DNA from 2 places in the Pseudoalteromonas sp. KAN5 genome. Region 2 is predicted to be linked to the other one. Evidence: riboswitches for the same ligand, from Rfam matches in the RefSeq annotation. Region 2 holds a riboswitch; the other holds the start of a gene.
What was found. A riboswitch is a leader RNA that binds a small molecule or an ion and turns the genes downstream of it on or off. The one in region 2 is predicted to bind cyclic di-GMP.
Positions count from the first base shown of each region.

Region 1 (8,341 bases), 230 kb from region 2:
GTCAGCGCAAGCTAGATTAAAACGCGCGCAACGTGACCTAGATAACTGCGAAGTAACAGCCCCTTATGATGCACTTGTTGTGAGTCGTGAAATTGGTGTGGGCCAATATATCAATATGGGCACACAAGTGGCTGAGTTAAACAATATTGAAACTGCAGAAATTATTATCCCTATCGCTGGTTTTGACAGTGTATTTTTACCAGAACGTGTAAAAGGTATAAAAGCAACTGTTATGAAAACAGGACTGCATGGTTTTAGCCGCGAAGCTAAAATCGACCGTGATTTAGGTGTGGTAGATAACGCAACCCGCATGAGCAGTTTAGTGGTGCGTATCGATGACCCATATGGCCTAATAAACAAGCAACATGCGATTAAGTACGGTACCTATGTGCAAGTAAATTTTGCTGGTGCTATGTTGGAGAATATCTACCGTTTACCGCAAGAGTTAGTCAATAATCAAACTGTGTGGATTGTTAACGCAGAGCAACAGTTAGAGCCTCGTAAAGTAAAAGTGATCCGTGAGGAAGGGGAATATTTTTACATTAGCGATGGTTTAGAAGCGAATGATCAACTCGTACTTACCTTACCTGAGTATCCGCAAAAGGGCATGGCAGTAAAAGTCGCTGGTGTTCAGGATGTTAAAAAAGTGGATGCACTAGATAGTGCCGCCACTGAAAAACTATAAAAGGTAGATTACGTTATGACTAACACTGAACTGCCTAATAATGAAAAACAAAGCGGCCTGATCGCTTATTTTGCTAATAACTCCGTCGCGGCAAATTTAATGATGGTTTTCATTATTGCGATGGGGATCATTAGCTTTTTAACCATTCAAAGGCAGATGTTCCCGAACATTGAAATTAATTACATTACTATAAATGCCAATTACCCAGGGGCATCGCCGCAAGAAATGGAAGAAAGTATCTTAATTAAGATTGAAGAATCTTTAAAAGATATTACTGAAATTAAAAAAGGCACCTATCGGGCATTTCGAAATGGTGGCAGCGCGCAGTTAGAAATTAATACTGATGCTGAGTTAACAGAGGTGCTGGATAAAATTAAGTTGCGAGTTGATGGTATTGCAACTTTCCCCGCGGGAATGGAACCGGTCACTATAAGTCAGATTGAGTTTCGCCAAGATGTAATTGGTATGACGCTTGTTGCCGATTTACCTCTTGATGAGCTAAAACCGATAGCTAACCGCATAGAAGATGAGCTATTGCAGCTATCAAATGTGTCATTGGTGGTTAATGATGTACCTTTAGATGAAATTGCCATTGAGATAGAGCCTGATACATTACGCCGTTATAATCTTACTTTGAGTGAAGTCGCAGCTGCAGTACGCCGCTATTCAGCAAACTTTTCTGCAGGACAACTGAAAACCGACTCAGGTGTCATATCCGTAAGGGTTGAAAACCAACTTTACTCTGGTGAAGAGTTTCGTCAAATACCAGTAAAAATTGGTGCTAATGGTGCAAAAGTATTACTGCAAGATATTGCAGTGATAAAAGATCAGTTCATTGAGGGCGAACGTTACTTTAAGTTTAATGGTGAAAACGCCGTTTACTTATCGGTCAAAGCGACAGAGGAACAAAGTATTATTCCTGTTGCGGATTCAGTAAAAGCATTTATAGATCAAAAAAATAAAGAGTTACCTCCGGGCGTACGTTTAGAGCCATTAATGGATATGACTTATTACTTGAATGCGCGTTTAGAGATGATGCTAAGTAACCTGATCCAAGGTGCTATTTTAGTGGCTATTATGCTGTCGTTGTTCTTGCGCTTTAAGCTTGCATTATGGGTAATGATTGGTCTGCCAGTGTGCTTTTTAGGTGCGATGATGATGATGCCATTGTTTGGCGTCACTATTAATATTTTGTCATTATTTGCCTTTATTATGGTGCTAGGGATTGTGGTGGATGACGCCATTGTCATTGGCGAAAGTGCTTATACGGAAATAGAGAAGAAGGGCGGTGGTGTTGTTAATGTGGTTAATGGCGCTAAAAAAGTCGCCACTCCAGCCACATTCGGTGTACTAACTACTGTGGCGGTATTTGCGCCATTTACCCTGTCTTCAGGCCCTGAGAGTGCATTCTTTTACGGTATTGCAGTGGTGGTTATGCTGTGTTTAATTTTCAGCTTAATCGAGTCAAAACTGATTTTACCAGCACACATTGCACATACTAACTTTTCGCCGATCAAACCAGATAGTTGGCGTGCGCGTTTTAATAAGCGTTTTTTTGGTTTCGTAAATGGACCTTATCGACGTTTTATCGTGCGTTGCGTTGAGTGGCGATGGGCTGTATTTTGCTCATTTATTGCTTTGCTAATTATTACCTTTGCTCTGATTGCATCAAACCAAGTGCGCACTGGTTTTATGCCTAAGATCCCGCACGATTTTCCGCAAATTAATTTAGAAATGAACGATAACGTCTCTGATATGCAAACTATCGAAGCAATACGTGAAATTGAAGCCATGGTGGTGGCGGTCGATAAAGAAACAGAGCGTGAGTACGGGCATAAGTTAGTTCGAGATGTATTAGTGTTTAACCAAGGCCGTACAGAAGCACAGTTATTAGCGCCTTTGGTTGAAGAGGATTTACGTCCTTATAATGCATTTGAGCTGTCTCGTCGCTGGCGTGAACGAATGCCAGTTATTGCCGGCGTTAAGTCGTTAACGATTTATGATGATGTGAACAGTCAAGGCGGTGGTGATGGTGAGTTTGGTTACTTACTGTATGGCTCAGACATTGACACGTTAAATGATGCAGGACGTCGTTTTATTCAACTATTACAGCAACAAGAAGGCTTGTTTGATATTAGTTCGACCATCGATCCTGCCAGTAAAGAAGTGCAAATGAGCTTAAAACCGGTTGCATATGATTTAGGCTTGGATTTAGCGTCGATTGCAAATCAAGTCGGCGCCAGTTTTTACGGTGGTGAGGCACAACGTGTTATTCGCCGTGGCGAAGAAGTACGCGTTATGGTGCGCTACCCTAAATTGACCCGTGAAGCATTTTCATCACTTAAACATGCTGTAGTTACAACACCGCAAGGCAAAGAAGTGCTGCTTGGTGATGTAGTAGAACTGACGGAAACACCTGGGATCAGCTATATTCGTCGCGAAGGTGGTTATCGTACTGTTTATGTTTATGGCAATATTGATGAAGAAGTGATTGAACCAAACGAAGTAATAAATCAAGTCAAAGACAAACTGTTACCGCAGCTTAAAGAAGAATTCCCTACTGTTAAATCGGAGCTAGGTGGCGCAATTGAAGAGCAGCAGGCACAAGCTAATCAACAGGTAATGTTCTTTTGGGGGGGATGATTTTAGTCTATATCTTATTAGCCGTACCGCTAAAAAGTTATGCGCAACCTTTGATTGTGATGTCGGTGATCCCATTTAGTTTAACTGGCGCAGTTTGGGGCCATTACTGGTTTGGCTTAGATCTGACCTTAATGTCTGGTTTTGGTATCATTGCAGCAGCGGGTGTGGTTATTAATGACTCGCTGGTAATGACTGACTTTGTTAATCAAGCGCGCCGAGAGGGGATCGCGATTAAAGATGCGGTAATAGAAGCAGGTTGTGCGCGTTTTAGGCCAATTTTACTGACCTCGATCACAACCTTTGCAGGTGTATTACCGATCATGTTTGAAACCAGCTTGCAAGCTCGATTTGTCATACCAATGGCCGTGGCACTTGGTTTTGCAGTGATGTTTGCAACGCTAATTACTTTAATTTTGGTGCCGTGTTTATACATTATCATGAGTGATATAGGTAAAATGTTTAAAGCTTTTTTTATGAGGGCTGCTCACCTATTAAACCCTAAGGCATATAGCAGTTAAATACTGAGAATTAAAAGCCAATACTTTATGTGTTGGCTTTTTTGTTTTTATAAACCTAAGTATTGGTTTTTATTCACGGTTACATTCTTTAGTTTGATCTTTGTACTGTGTCACATTATACTCACGCTGTTTTGGCAAACTAATCGAAAGGTTAGGACGCAAAGTTTCCGGTCTAAGGTTTTAGCATGCTAAAACTAGGATAGCGGGGCCGTCGCACAGGGTAATATTAACCTCGCTGTGTGTCATTAGCCCTACAACGTATTGAAAAAGTATTTCTTTTATCCAATAAATACTGGATAGTACCTATTAGATGTTCTTAAGGTGTTGCTGTGTTTATGCATACGTCATTGGCCTGTGGTAATTGGATGCCAATAGGTTGTCTAAATCATCATACCCAATTATTTGTTGGTGATATGGTGACGGTGACTTTTTATGATACGCAAGGAGAGCTAGTCGATTTATCATTTAAATATGAAATTATCACTGAGGAACAGGGCGAGCCACATAATTGGCCGCGCTATGTTGCACAGTATATTAATACCCATATACCGCTTGTTGAAGCGGGTAGAATGACAGAGCAAGGCTTGGTTGTTGCTTATCGTTCAAATCAGATTTATGCGCTTGAGGGCTGTGGTATTAACCGAGCTGAATTAACGTTTCAGTGCATTGCTAAATGCGATGACTTTCCTGCTGTGAAGCCCGCATATGATTATATCTACCCTGAAAAATGCAGTACGTATAATGCCGGCGTAAAAGTATTACAGCCGAAAACGGGCTTAATATATAAATGCAAACCTTGGCCTTTCAGTCAGTTTTGCAATGTAAAAGAAGAAAATAACCCGCTTTATGAACCAGGTGTAGGGCAAAGTTGGCACCTAGCTTGGCAGCAAGTTTCCCCTTAATGCTAGTTAGCATTTTCGGCCCACTCTTTGAGTGGGCTTTTTTATGTACTTTTGAAAATTATGGTAAACTCTCGTCATCAAAATTTTTTATTGGTTTTTCTGTGGCTTTATCAAACTTATCGTTGTCTTCTCTTTTAAATGCGCCTGTTGCACGTAAACAGCCGCACGTTTTAACAACGCACCAGCAAACACGCATAGATGATTATTATTGGATGCGTGATGACGAGCGCACAGAGCAAACTATATTGGCGCATTTAGCTGCGGAAAATGATTATTGCGAACAACAGTTAGCACCAATTAAGCCGTTGCAAACGGCTTTGTTTGACGAACTTAAAGACCGCATAGTGAAAGATGACAATACCTTTCCTGTTAAGGATGGTCAGTATTGGTATCACTCTGAGGTTCGCGGTGATGACGAGTACTCTCGTCACTACCGTAGTCGTGAAATAAACGCGACCGATAAGCAATTATTATTAGATGTAAATAGCTTGGCAGCAGGCTTTGAGTTTTATGACTTAGGCGAAGTTGCGATTAGTCCCAATGAGCAGTTGCTCGCTTACTCGCAAGATACTGATGGCCGCCGTATTTATACCGTAAAGTTTAAGACGATTGATAATGATAGGTTACTTGACGACGTATTAGAAAACACCGAAGGTCAGATTGTTTGGGCAAATGACAACAAAACAGTATTTTATGTAAAGAAAGATTTGCAAACTTTACTGGGCTATCAGGTTTATCGTCATGTGTTAGGAACTAAACAAGCACAAGATGTATTGGTTTATGAAGAGCAAGATCGTAGTTTTTTCATGGGACTTGGTAAAAGCCGTGATGAAAGCCTAATTATTATTGATTTAGCCACCACTGAAACTAATGATACTTGGGTATTAGATGCCAATCAGCCTAGCGGTGAGTTTACGCAATTAATGCCGCGTGAAGAAGGCCATGAGTTTGATATTGATAAACTCGGAGATACCTTTTATATCGTGACCAATTGGCAGGCTAAAAACTTTCGTTTAATGACTGCGAGCGCCGCAACAGTTGCTGATAAAACGCAGTGGCTTGAACACACCCCTCACAGAGCTGAAGTACTGCTTGAAGGTGTTGAATTATTTAATGATTTTTTATTGTTAACAGAGCGAGAGCAAGGACAAACCCGCTTTATTGTGATCAATAAGCAACAGCAGCGTATGACCTTAGAATTCGATGACCCCTGTTTTTATGCATCTGTGGCGATAAATCCTGAACCAAACTCTCAATCGGCACGTATCTATTATTCAAGTTTGACTACGCCAGGCTCGCTTTATGAGGTTAATCTAATAACTGCAGAGAAAACCCTGCTTAAACAACAGCAGGTGTTAGGTGAGTTTGATGTTGACAATTACGGCTCGGAGCGATTGATGATCACGGCGCGAGATGGTGTAAAAGTACCGGTGTCATTGGTTTATCGTAAAGAATTATTTAACAAAGACGGCACTAATCCGTTATTTCAATATGGTTATGGTGCGTACGGTATCACCATTGATCCGAGTTTTTCGAGTACTTCACTCAGCTTACTTGATCGTGGCTTTGTGTACGCTATAGCCCATGTTCGCGGTAGTGAAATGTTGGGGCGTCAGTGGTATGAACAAGGTAAAAAACAACATAAGCAAAATAGTTTTAATGACTTTATTGATGTGACTAAGTCACTTGTTGCGCAGGGATATGGTGCGCAAAATAAAGTGTTTGCTTCTGGCGGTAGCGCGGGAGGTTTGTTGATGGGCGCTGTTGTGAATCAAGCCCCTGAGCTTTACTTAGGTGTGGGTTGTCATGTACCATTTTTAGATGTGCTAACCACCATGCTTGATGAGTCTATTCCGCTGACCACTAATGAATATGATGAGTGGGGAAACCCGAATGATCCAGATTATTATGACGTGATTGCAAAGTATTCACCGTATGACAATATTAGCGCTCAGGCTTACCCAAATATCTTAGTTACTACGGGGCTGCATGATTCGCAAGTGCAATATTGGGAACCCATGAAATGGGTAGCTAAAATGCGTGAATATAAAACCGATGATAATATTTTAGTGTTTAAAACCGATATGGATGCAGGGCATGGTGGCGCATCGGGTCGCTTTAAAAGCTTGGCAGAAAAAGCCCTAGAAATGGCATTTTTCATTAGCTTAGCTGAATAACATGGCAGCTGTATGTGATTGAGTTGAGAGGTGTATATATGTTTGAAGTGCATGGAAGTTGGGAATACTCAATAGAGCCGCCAATCATTTATATTAAAGTCATTGGTTGCTTTAACCGAGAAGGGGTCATTGCGTTTGCTAACAGTGTACAAGCCGACTTATCAACATTACCTGCAAACTCAATTGAATATGCTGTAATTAATTTAGCGGAATTTGAATTAACCACCGCAGATAGCTTAGCGGTGGCAACCGAGTATTTTCATGGCGTTAAAGCGCGAGGCTATAAACGCGTTACCTACATACAACCAAGTATTGTAGCTCAAAGTATGTTAGAAAGTGTTTGGCTTGGTAGTGGCATGGATGTGCAATTTTGTATGAATGCTCAGCGTTACTTAGCACAGTACCCTGAGCATCAATATGTAAAAAATTGGCTATGTTAAGTACGCTCTAAAATACTCGTTAAACTATTTTTGTAGCGTCGTGATAAATTTAGCTGCACGCTGTTTTTTAAAGTAATCTTATAATCACCGCTTTCAGTTGCAGCTAACTCAGAGACGGCTCTTTGCTTTACCAGCGTTGAGCGATGAATACGGATAAATCCTGCTGGCGCTAACTGTTGTTCAAGTTTTTTAATCGTTTCACGATGTAAAACAACTTTGTCATGCTCCCAGAAATGCAACTCCACGTAGTTACCAGCACCATTGATCCAAATAATATCGTCAATTTCAATTAATCTTACCTTACCAACATCTTTAATAATTAGATGGTTACGAGCATTAGAGTTTTGGTAGTTGTGTTCCATAGTGCTAGCTAATGGGCATAGGTGGACCAACTTTTCAAAACACTGTCGAATTCTGCTCGAAGGACTTTTGGTTATTAAGAAATCGACTGCGCCAATTTCAAAAGCTAAGTTAGCTAATTGTGCATCATCAGCAATTATCACCAATTTTTTCTGCTTACTTAATTCAATGAGTTGCACTATATGGGCTGGTTCAGGTGTGTCTGTCAACTGAAAGAATATGACATTAAATTGGCTGGTGTCGATTTGACTGAGTTGATCGTAGTTTGCTGAGTGACATCCGTCAAAATGTCGATTTCCAGAAACCTGCATAGTTAGCAAGCTATTGAATTTTTTATCGTTAATGAGCGTTAACGCATTGAAATAAGCAGTAAACATCGGGCAATCCTGTTATACGTGTACAGTAGTAGACCGGAATGTACCGTTTTCTATTTATATTAGATGAAATTAAATTAATTTCTAATTGCGGATTGATGTTGGTCACGCCATACATGCCATTTGTAACAGCTTTTTGGCCACTGAAATCATACTTATAGAGAAGCACTTGCAAGCCCTTTATGTTAGGAGTCGGTAGCAATTTAGTTACTTAAAATAACAATTCAGGGGAATTTCATGAA
Region 1 is NZ_AP025589.1:3,340,067-3,348,407, forward strand. Features, by position in the region: partial or broken gene KAN5_RS14860 (efflux RND transporter periplasmic adaptor subunit) at 1-685, shown strand, start outside; partial or broken gene KAN5_RS14865 (efflux RND transporter permease subunit) at 701-3,846, shown strand; cyclic di-GMP riboswitch class I at 3,970-4,062, shown strand; gene KAN5_RS14870 (hypothetical protein) at 4,182-4,748, shown strand; gene KAN5_RS14875 (oligopeptidase B) at 4,850-6,925, shown strand; gene KAN5_RS14880 (hypothetical protein) at 6,964-7,365, shown strand; gene KAN5_RS14885 (LytTR family DNA-binding domain-containing protein) at 7,362-8,102, opposite strand; gene KAN5_RS14890 (TonB-dependent receptor) at 8,337-8,341, shown strand, end outside.
Region 1: it holds a riboswitch for cyclic di-GMP, as region 2 does, so the genes downstream of both, KAN5_RS14870 (hypothetical protein) here and KAN5_RS13955 (hypothetical protein) in region 2, are expected to answer to the same signal.

Region 2 (8,341 bases):
GTCAAGCGAGATTGAAAAGCCGCCACTAGCCCCAGCATTTTCTTTTGCTGCTGCACATCTGTAGCACTTGTATCAGGCTCTTTTTGAGGCAAAAATGGCAATAATTCTTTTAGATAAGTTTTAAACTCACCGCTTAGTGATGGTTTAGAAATAAAGTCGGGATGCTCCGCTAAGTTAAGTTTTTCAATAACCTCACGCGCAATGCTATTAGACTTTAGTACTTCAAATTGAGTTAGGTAATACTCTTTACGAGATGAATCTAAACCATATACTTCTTCAATGCCTATTGCTTTGGTTTGTGAAGACTCAATGAGCAGTGTTGCTGTGGCAACGTACTTTGGTGTTAAAGTCATTGCAAGCATACTGACTGCAATAGTAACAATTAAGGCAAACCCGAAAATAGGCCACTTTTTCTGCTTAATAACACGTAGATATGCCCCAAAATCAATAATATGATCTTGTGATCCCGTAGCCTCACTGCTTTTTCTCATATGTTCCATATACTTATAATCCTAAAATAAACGCTGCTCGATTTTAATGGTATCACCAGCATTCACATTGGTATTTACACCAGCTAAAGCTTCTTGGCTTTTAGACTTTTCTTGTGACAAGTAAATTTTATTTTCAGAAGCCCGCTCAGTCATCCCCCCAGCAAGTGCGACAGCTTGGCTGATAGTCATACCTGGTTGATATGGATATGCACCCGGCTTTTTAACTTCACCATGAATATAAAATGGCCTATATTCAATAACCTGAGCGTACACATTAGGCGCTACCAAGTAGCCATCTTTCAAGCCGACACTGATTAAATTTTCCACTTGTTTCACAGTTAAACCAACCAGTTTAACCTCCCCTAAAAAAGGGTAATTCACTAAACCACTATTACCTAATAACGCCTCAACTTCTAAATCCGGCTGCCCAAATACACGAATACTAACCTTATCACCCACTCCTAGCTCATAGCGCTCAGTGTCACTAGCAATAACTATTTCACTAAATAATATTAGTATTAGTGCTAACACAAAATAATAACGACTGCACATAATCACCTCTGTAAACCTAAAGTGAGTGTTATACCGACAACCCCTTTATCGTATTTGTAAATAGGTCTAGATGAGTTTTTATCATTAAGCTCGTAATAAAGGCTAAATACGCCCATCGAACTTTTATAATCAAGTGATGCATGAATAGTATTGGTTTGCTCATTCCGAGTCACACCTATGTATTTATCTTTTACATGGTTAAAAGACAGGTGGGTGTGCAGACGCTTTTGCCATTCATGTGACCATTTAATGCCATACAAGGTAGCTTGGACATAATCACCTTCAACAAGCGGATCTTCAGCCGCTTGAGATGTTACTAACTCAATTTTAGAGTAGCTCAACGGCTTCCATGTCAGACCTGCTAGCCAACTTAAGCCCGTAAAGTTTTCTCGTAATGACGAGTCAAAATCTTTCTTTTGATAGCCTAATTTTATCTTACCGGAGGTCAAGGCTGATGCTTGCCATTGCATACCTAACATAGCGCGGTAATCTGATGAATCTCGGTCAATTGTTCCAGTTCTTAATTGGTCATATTCGATATTTTCTGAATTTAACTCAATAAACACATCCGTTCCAGCTTGCGTATTATAAAACCCTGTTATGCTGAAACGGGTTTTTTCTAAGTCTCGAAACTGTGAAATAGAACGAAAGTTTTTATAACGCTTATCATAAAAACGAGTCCCAAAAGCAACCCGCGCAGCTGAGCTTTTTGCCCCATATTCATAAGTGCCTGACAAAGTAGAATCAATATACTCGACGGGTTCTGAGATTAAAGCTCCCGTGCCTTCACTCAACCCCGTACCTCGTGGCTCTGTTTTACCATCAAGAGCAACCGATAGGTCAAGCCGTTGCTTGCTAGAAAACTCATTATGAGACGAAAGCTTGACGTTATAATCCAAAAAGTTATCAGCGGAGTCTAAACGATAGTACCCACTATCAATACCTAAATCTAAGGTGTATTGATTTACACCATCATCCAGACGGGTTTGTAACTTTGGGATTACTCTAAAAAACTCACTGCTTTTCTCGTTCTGCGGTTGATAATAGAGGTTATCATCATAACCAAGTCCTATACTAAGTGATGGCTTTAACTCAATACCGCCGTCAGTAATGTAGCTGCCGGGTTCAAAGTTCGCACTTGCAGCCGCACTAAAGAATAACGTAGATGAGAGTAGGATTACTCTATTGAAGTCCATTTTAATAAGCATTTTTATTCACAAACCCTTTGAATATAGTCAAGAAAATAATTTTTATATCAAACCATAATGACCAATGTTTTATATATTGCAGATCATGTTCAACACGCTTGCTCATTTTCTCTAGCGTATCCGTTTCACCACGCCAACCATTAATTTGAGCCCAACCAGTGATCCCCGGCTTAGCTTTATGACGCAACATATAAAATTCAACTTTTTTACGGTATTCCTCGTTGTGAGAAACAGCATGAGGTCTAGGGCCAACAATCGACATATCCCCCCACAAGACATTAAAAAATTGCGGAAGCTCATCTAAACTAGTACGACGCAAAAAACTACCAAAGGGCGTTATCCGACTATCATGCTTTTTGGCTTGGGTAACCACTTGGCTATTTTCCATAACCTTCATAGAACGAAACTTCCACACTTTTATTTTTTGTCCTGCAAGTCCATACCTATCCTGCATGAAAATTGCGGGACCCTTGGAGGTAATTTTTACACCAATAAAAATAGCAAGTAACAAAGGAAAAATTAAAAGCAAAATAACAATACTAAGGACAATATCTTCTGTGCGCTTTATCCACTCTTTAGCACCTAGATAAGGAGATTCAAATACACTTAAAGTATCAACTGCACCGATGTGCTCAATACGCGCATGAATTAAATTAGACAATAAAAAATCAGGAATAAAGTGAACATCAACGGTAGTATCACCTAACTGCAGCAAGATATCTGCAATCCGCTTTTCCGCTTTCATTGGCAGAGCAATAAAGAGCACCTCAATTTCACCACAACGCGCCATATTGACAGCTATGTTGATCTCATCAGCCACATTTTTGTCCAATTGTGTAAATACTCGCTCAGGACTGCGGTCATCAAAAAAACCTACAAAATCATAACCTAACTCTGCATGTTTAATAATTTCTTGATATAAATACAATCCGCTTTCTGTAGCACCAACAATAGCGACTTTTCTAGCACCAACACCTAGCTTACGTTTGTGACGTTTATACAACATTGCAACTAAGCGCCAGCTATATAGCATCAAAAAACTAAAGCTAAGCCACAGTAATAAACTTACCCGTGACAATGACTCTGTGAACTTTAATAAAAATGCGATTGCAAACAATGCCATAAATGCAAGGGCCAAGGCAGTCCAAGCGCATAACACCATGTGCCTGAACTTTCCCGCTCGCCAAGAACGATAAGCAGCTAAAGCTTCTGTACAATAAAGATAAGTTGTTATGACTACTAATAAAGAAATAATGTAATAAGGTGAAAATACAACACCATAGATAAATACTGCCAACTGTAAAGATAAACACAATGAAGTAATATCGAGAAGACGATATAAACTCGCGCTCGACGAACCTGAATCTTTAAACGTCCTTGAAGAATTCATTTTACATGTCCCTGTAGAATTAAATTATTGTAATTGCTAACAACTTAAAAATCACAATAAACAAGACTATATTACTAGAAAAATAGTATCAATACTTATTATGTTTAAAGCTAAAGCAACAATTTTAATAATGAAAAAAACCAAGAAACATATATAAACATTTGTTTATAAACAAACTAAAAGGCAACACATTAATTTTTCTATCTAATTATTATAAAAGTATATTTTAAATTCATATAAATAAACACACCACAGAATAACCAAATGAGAAAGACTAAATAAGCAATTAACTCTCCATAGCAACAAACCCGCTTTACAGGAACTACGAGAATTTGACTTGTAGATTAAATAGAATGAATAATAAAAACCTGATTAAACCAGGAGACTTATAATGGTTTGGTTATTAAATTTAAATATACACTTAATTTTAGATAAAATAACTTAAGGACACAAAAGGTATGAATGAATTTTAGGGAGCTGCTCCCCCCCCTAAAATTCATTAAACGTATTTATTTCAAAAATCAGAATGGTTGGCAGTAATATCAGCATTCATTTTCTCAAAGTCTGCAAATTTATTACCGACACGAATACGATCATAATACATAATTCGAGATTCAACAGGGTCATCTTCTTGCCAGTTCCAACGATACAATCCGAATTTAGCATACGTTTTATGATCCAATGAGTCCGCAGCATAACCAACTGCACCAGAGTAATTTATAACAAGATCCTCACCTTTCCATAATTTAAGAAAGCCAACATCAGCATCCCCACTGTATTTAATATGCAGCACCCAATCGCTCCACAGGCCAAAATCAGCACTATAATCCCCAATGTCTAACACCAATTTTTCATGATCAAGGTTTGGGCTTGGCACTTCATTACTGCCCGCTATCGTTATTCTATAGCGCCCCTTGATCGTTTGTAGTGATATTGGAGTGGTAACATAGCGGTTCCAATTTCCATCCGCAGGAGACGTATGCACTTGAAAGAAAGATTCAGGATATGAGCTGTAAACATAGTCGCTATTTAAAAGAGTTGAAAAAGCATACCATCGCTCTATTTCCTTACCTCTTTCCAATGGCGCTAGTAACTCAGCACGCTTTGCGCCATATACATCAACATCAGTTTTGCGAATAGTAACTTTCGCGCCGTAATTCCCCCTCTCTCGCTTGAATAGCCCATTTCAAATTAGATGAATGAGCCCTTTCATACTTATAATATGGATTGATTTCCCAATCGAGAGACCAAATTATTTCATCGTGTTGCTCACTAAAGTAACCATTGTTCAAACTTGCGGCTGTTAACTGAAAAGGAATAATGATGGCGGCACATACTGTGATTTTCTGAACGTATAACTTATACATGGAGTTCCCCTTATTAAACATAACAATAAGAAGAAAAGCATAATTGAGCGTTGCTCAACTATGGAAGTCATCCGACCATAACTTGATGTCTTAGGCGATCACTTTGCGTCCTTGGGTTTCCCCAAGTTTGCCCTTTCTCATAGTAAGACTAATAACAAAACATCAATGCATCAAGCTAAAAGCAATAATAAAGAACTAAAACACATACAGTTAACTAACACTTATTCCCTAAATCTTTGTTACTAGGAAGATTTAGGAGGCAAGCTTTTCTTTCAATAATAACCAGGCAAACTTTGAGTTTGTAACTAGGTATCTTTTCCACATACGTCTAGGTTCTTGTAACACCCTATAAAACCACTCAAGTCCCGAGTTTTGCATCCACAAGGGAGCTCTATTTACTTTGCCAGCGACAACATCAAATGTACCACCCACTCCCATCACAAAATCAACACCTAATTTATCTTGCCATTTGTTTATAAAGTTTTCTTTTTTTGGCGAAGTAATGGCAACAAATAACAATTTAGCGCCAGATTGCGCAATTTTATTAACTAGTGCTTCTTCATCATCCCAAAAATAACCATCATTAAAGCCTGCAATATTTAAATTAGGATATAACTCATAAGATTTTGCTACCGTTTTTTTAACAACGTCATCCGTTGCGCCAAGTAAAAATATTGGAAAGTTATTACGCTCACTCATGGCTAGTAAATTATGAAACAAATCAACTCCTGCGACTCGCTGTGGCACCCGGTGCCCCAAAAATCTTGCCCCCCAAACAACTCCCATACCATCAATGTTGATTACATCACAAGACTTTACAGATTCAGCTAACTGTAAATCTTTTTGCATATTAACAAGCTTGGCAACATTAACCACTACATGTTGTAAGAATCCGCCTGTAGAGACTCTGCTCTCAATGTAAGCGACTGTTTCATCCATGGTTGCGACATCCATTGGCGAGCCTAAAAATTCAATACGTTTCATAATTTCCCTATTTAATTGTTTTGATATCGAGTGCTTTAAACGATATCTGGTTGCGTGTGGGGATTTTTGAATGGCGATACAAGCCTATTTTTAAATAATGCTGAAAATCATTAAGCATATTTGCACCCGTAAAGAAAAACCGTGTTTCATCATTGAGTGCAACCGTTAATCTACCATCCTGTTTGTTTGACCATAAAAATCTAAATTGAAAGCGGTGCCATTGCCCTTTGGATAATGGTACCCACTCTCGATTTACCCCCCCATAATCAATACCGATGCCAAAGACCCCCTGCTGAGATTCAGTAAATAATGACACCGGAGGGCTATTACCGGGAAAGTTTTGCCACGTTTCACCTCTTTCAGGGTTCGGCTGATCGTGCCATTGTGCAAATAAACTCCAGCGATTTTTTTTATCATTTTGAAAGTCATCTGGAACTTTCATTTCAAAACTATAACTTACTGTCTGCCCTAGCTGATAAGGGTAATCAATAGACAATTCAGAGCGAATGCCTGAATGTAGTCGAGCTTGGTTTGGGCTAATGTTAAAAGTAATACTATGTTCTGCATACGTGACTGTTTCATTAGCTGCCGCTTCTAAAAACATATACTTATATAAATGTTCCGCACTCAACGATTTTGCTAATTGTGCAGTAAACTGTTTGCTGTCTATCTGGTTTGATTGTGCACAACTGGTGAAGCTCAACGTTATTAAGCCTGTTATCGCAAGCCGCTTAACTATTTTTTGCAGTTGCATAAACTGATTCCCACAACGGAAGAATAACTTTTGATGTAAAACGTGCCTGATACACTTCATTGGCACTTTTGACCACCGTGCTTAGCTCTGTTGGTTTAGCCAAAACATAAGCTAGTTTTTCACGAATTTGCTCCACATTGCCCGGCTCAACTAAATAGCCAGTTTGCTGCTCAATAATAACCTCAGGGATGGCACCAACCGGCGTGGTAATTATAGGTATACCACACGCCATCGACTCTATAATGGTCATGGGTAACCCTTCATTAAAGGTCGGTAAAATCATCACACTGCACATACTTAATAATGCCTGCTTTTGCTGTGCATTGACCCAACCATGGAAGGTTATTTTTTCCTGTAAATTAAGCTTTGTGACTAGATCAGCGACCTTTTTATTCTCACCACTACCACATAAATGTAAGTGAAAATCAGTATCAAGCTTAGAACATGCCTGTAAAAGCTCATAAATACCTTTACGATTAATAAATGCACCAAGAAATAATATTTGATTGTTTTCACGGGGGAGATCTAATTTGCACACATCTACATAGTTATTTATGACACGCGCTTTTCGCCCCGCAATACTTTCAATGTAGTCACTCCAACCTTGAGATAAAACAACAAACTCATCCGTGTACTTTATTAACCATAATATTAGCTTTTTAGTTAGTTTTGAGCGCGAACCAAAATACACTCTAAACTCAGAGCCGTGTAAATGGATGATGCTATAGTGACCAAATAGTTTGGTTATAATAGTAAACACCAACTTACGCCAAAAACTACCTTTGTAAGACATATGGCAATGAACAATTAAATTTCTATGGGTGATCGCAAGCCAAGTAAACTTAAAAAAAGCAGTAATAAATAAGTATAAATCTTGCCACTTATTCATACCTAAATGACTGGTTATACGAGTGTGTACTTTATTATCAAATAAGCCATTTTCAACATAGCCATTAATAACTGAATCAATACCACCGGGCGCACTCGTTGCAATGGTTACAATGTGAGTTTTCATTTTTAACCTAATTTCCATATATTTTGTTGAGCGGCATCCGCTCCGTTAAAAGAAATAACTTTGCTTGGATTACCAACGACCACGGCATTATCTGGAATATCTTTCGTCACTACAGCATTAGCACCAATAATGGCATTGCGCCCTATGGTCACCCCACCCAACACACATGCGCCACTACCGATATACACATTGTCTTCAATCACTGGAAATAAACCGCCTTTGCCAGCGAGTGTGACACCATGCACAATCGTCACATTACTGCCTAATTTGACCTTTTCGCCAAAGGTCGTGCAAAACACATGGTACATAGCAAAGCCTGGACCAATTTCTGCGCGATAGTTAATATCAGACACATAAACGCGCTTGTAATAACTAAACATTAATTTAGGAAAAATACGTAGAATCGGATTTTTATCAAAATGCTTGGCAACTCGCAGCCAAAAAACGAACTTAAAGCCTTTAGTAAACAGCAAGCTTTTGCAAAATAAGGCAAAGCTAACAGCACCTTTTTGGCGGTAGAGATCAGATTTAATCAGGTACTTAAGTGTATAATTAGCCATGCACAACCTCACGGATCAAC
Region 2 is NZ_AP025589.1:3,112,134-3,120,474, forward strand. Features, by position in the region: gene KAN5_RS13930 (polysaccharide biosynthesis tyrosine autokinase) at 1-491, opposite strand, end outside; gene KAN5_RS13935 (polysaccharide biosynthesis/export family protein) at 513-1,043, opposite strand; gene KAN5_RS13940 (outer membrane beta-barrel protein) at 1,046-2,239, opposite strand; gene KAN5_RS13945 (undecaprenyl-phosphate glucose phosphotransferase) at 2,241-3,641, opposite strand; gene KAN5_RS13950 (heparin lyase I family protein) at 4,156-4,779, opposite strand; gene KAN5_RS13955 (hypothetical protein) at 4,766-5,008, opposite strand; cyclic di-GMP riboswitch class I at 5,068-5,150, opposite strand; gene KAN5_RS13960 (WecB/TagA/CpsF family glycosyltransferase) at 5,261-5,947, opposite strand; gene KAN5_RS13965 (heparin lyase I family protein) at 6,000-6,746, opposite strand; gene KAN5_RS13970 (glycosyltransferase family 4 protein) at 6,724-7,761, opposite strand; gene KAN5_RS17540 (DapH/DapD/GlmU-related protein) at 7,764-8,321, opposite strand; gene KAN5_RS13980 (glycosyltransferase) at 8,314-8,341, opposite strand, start outside.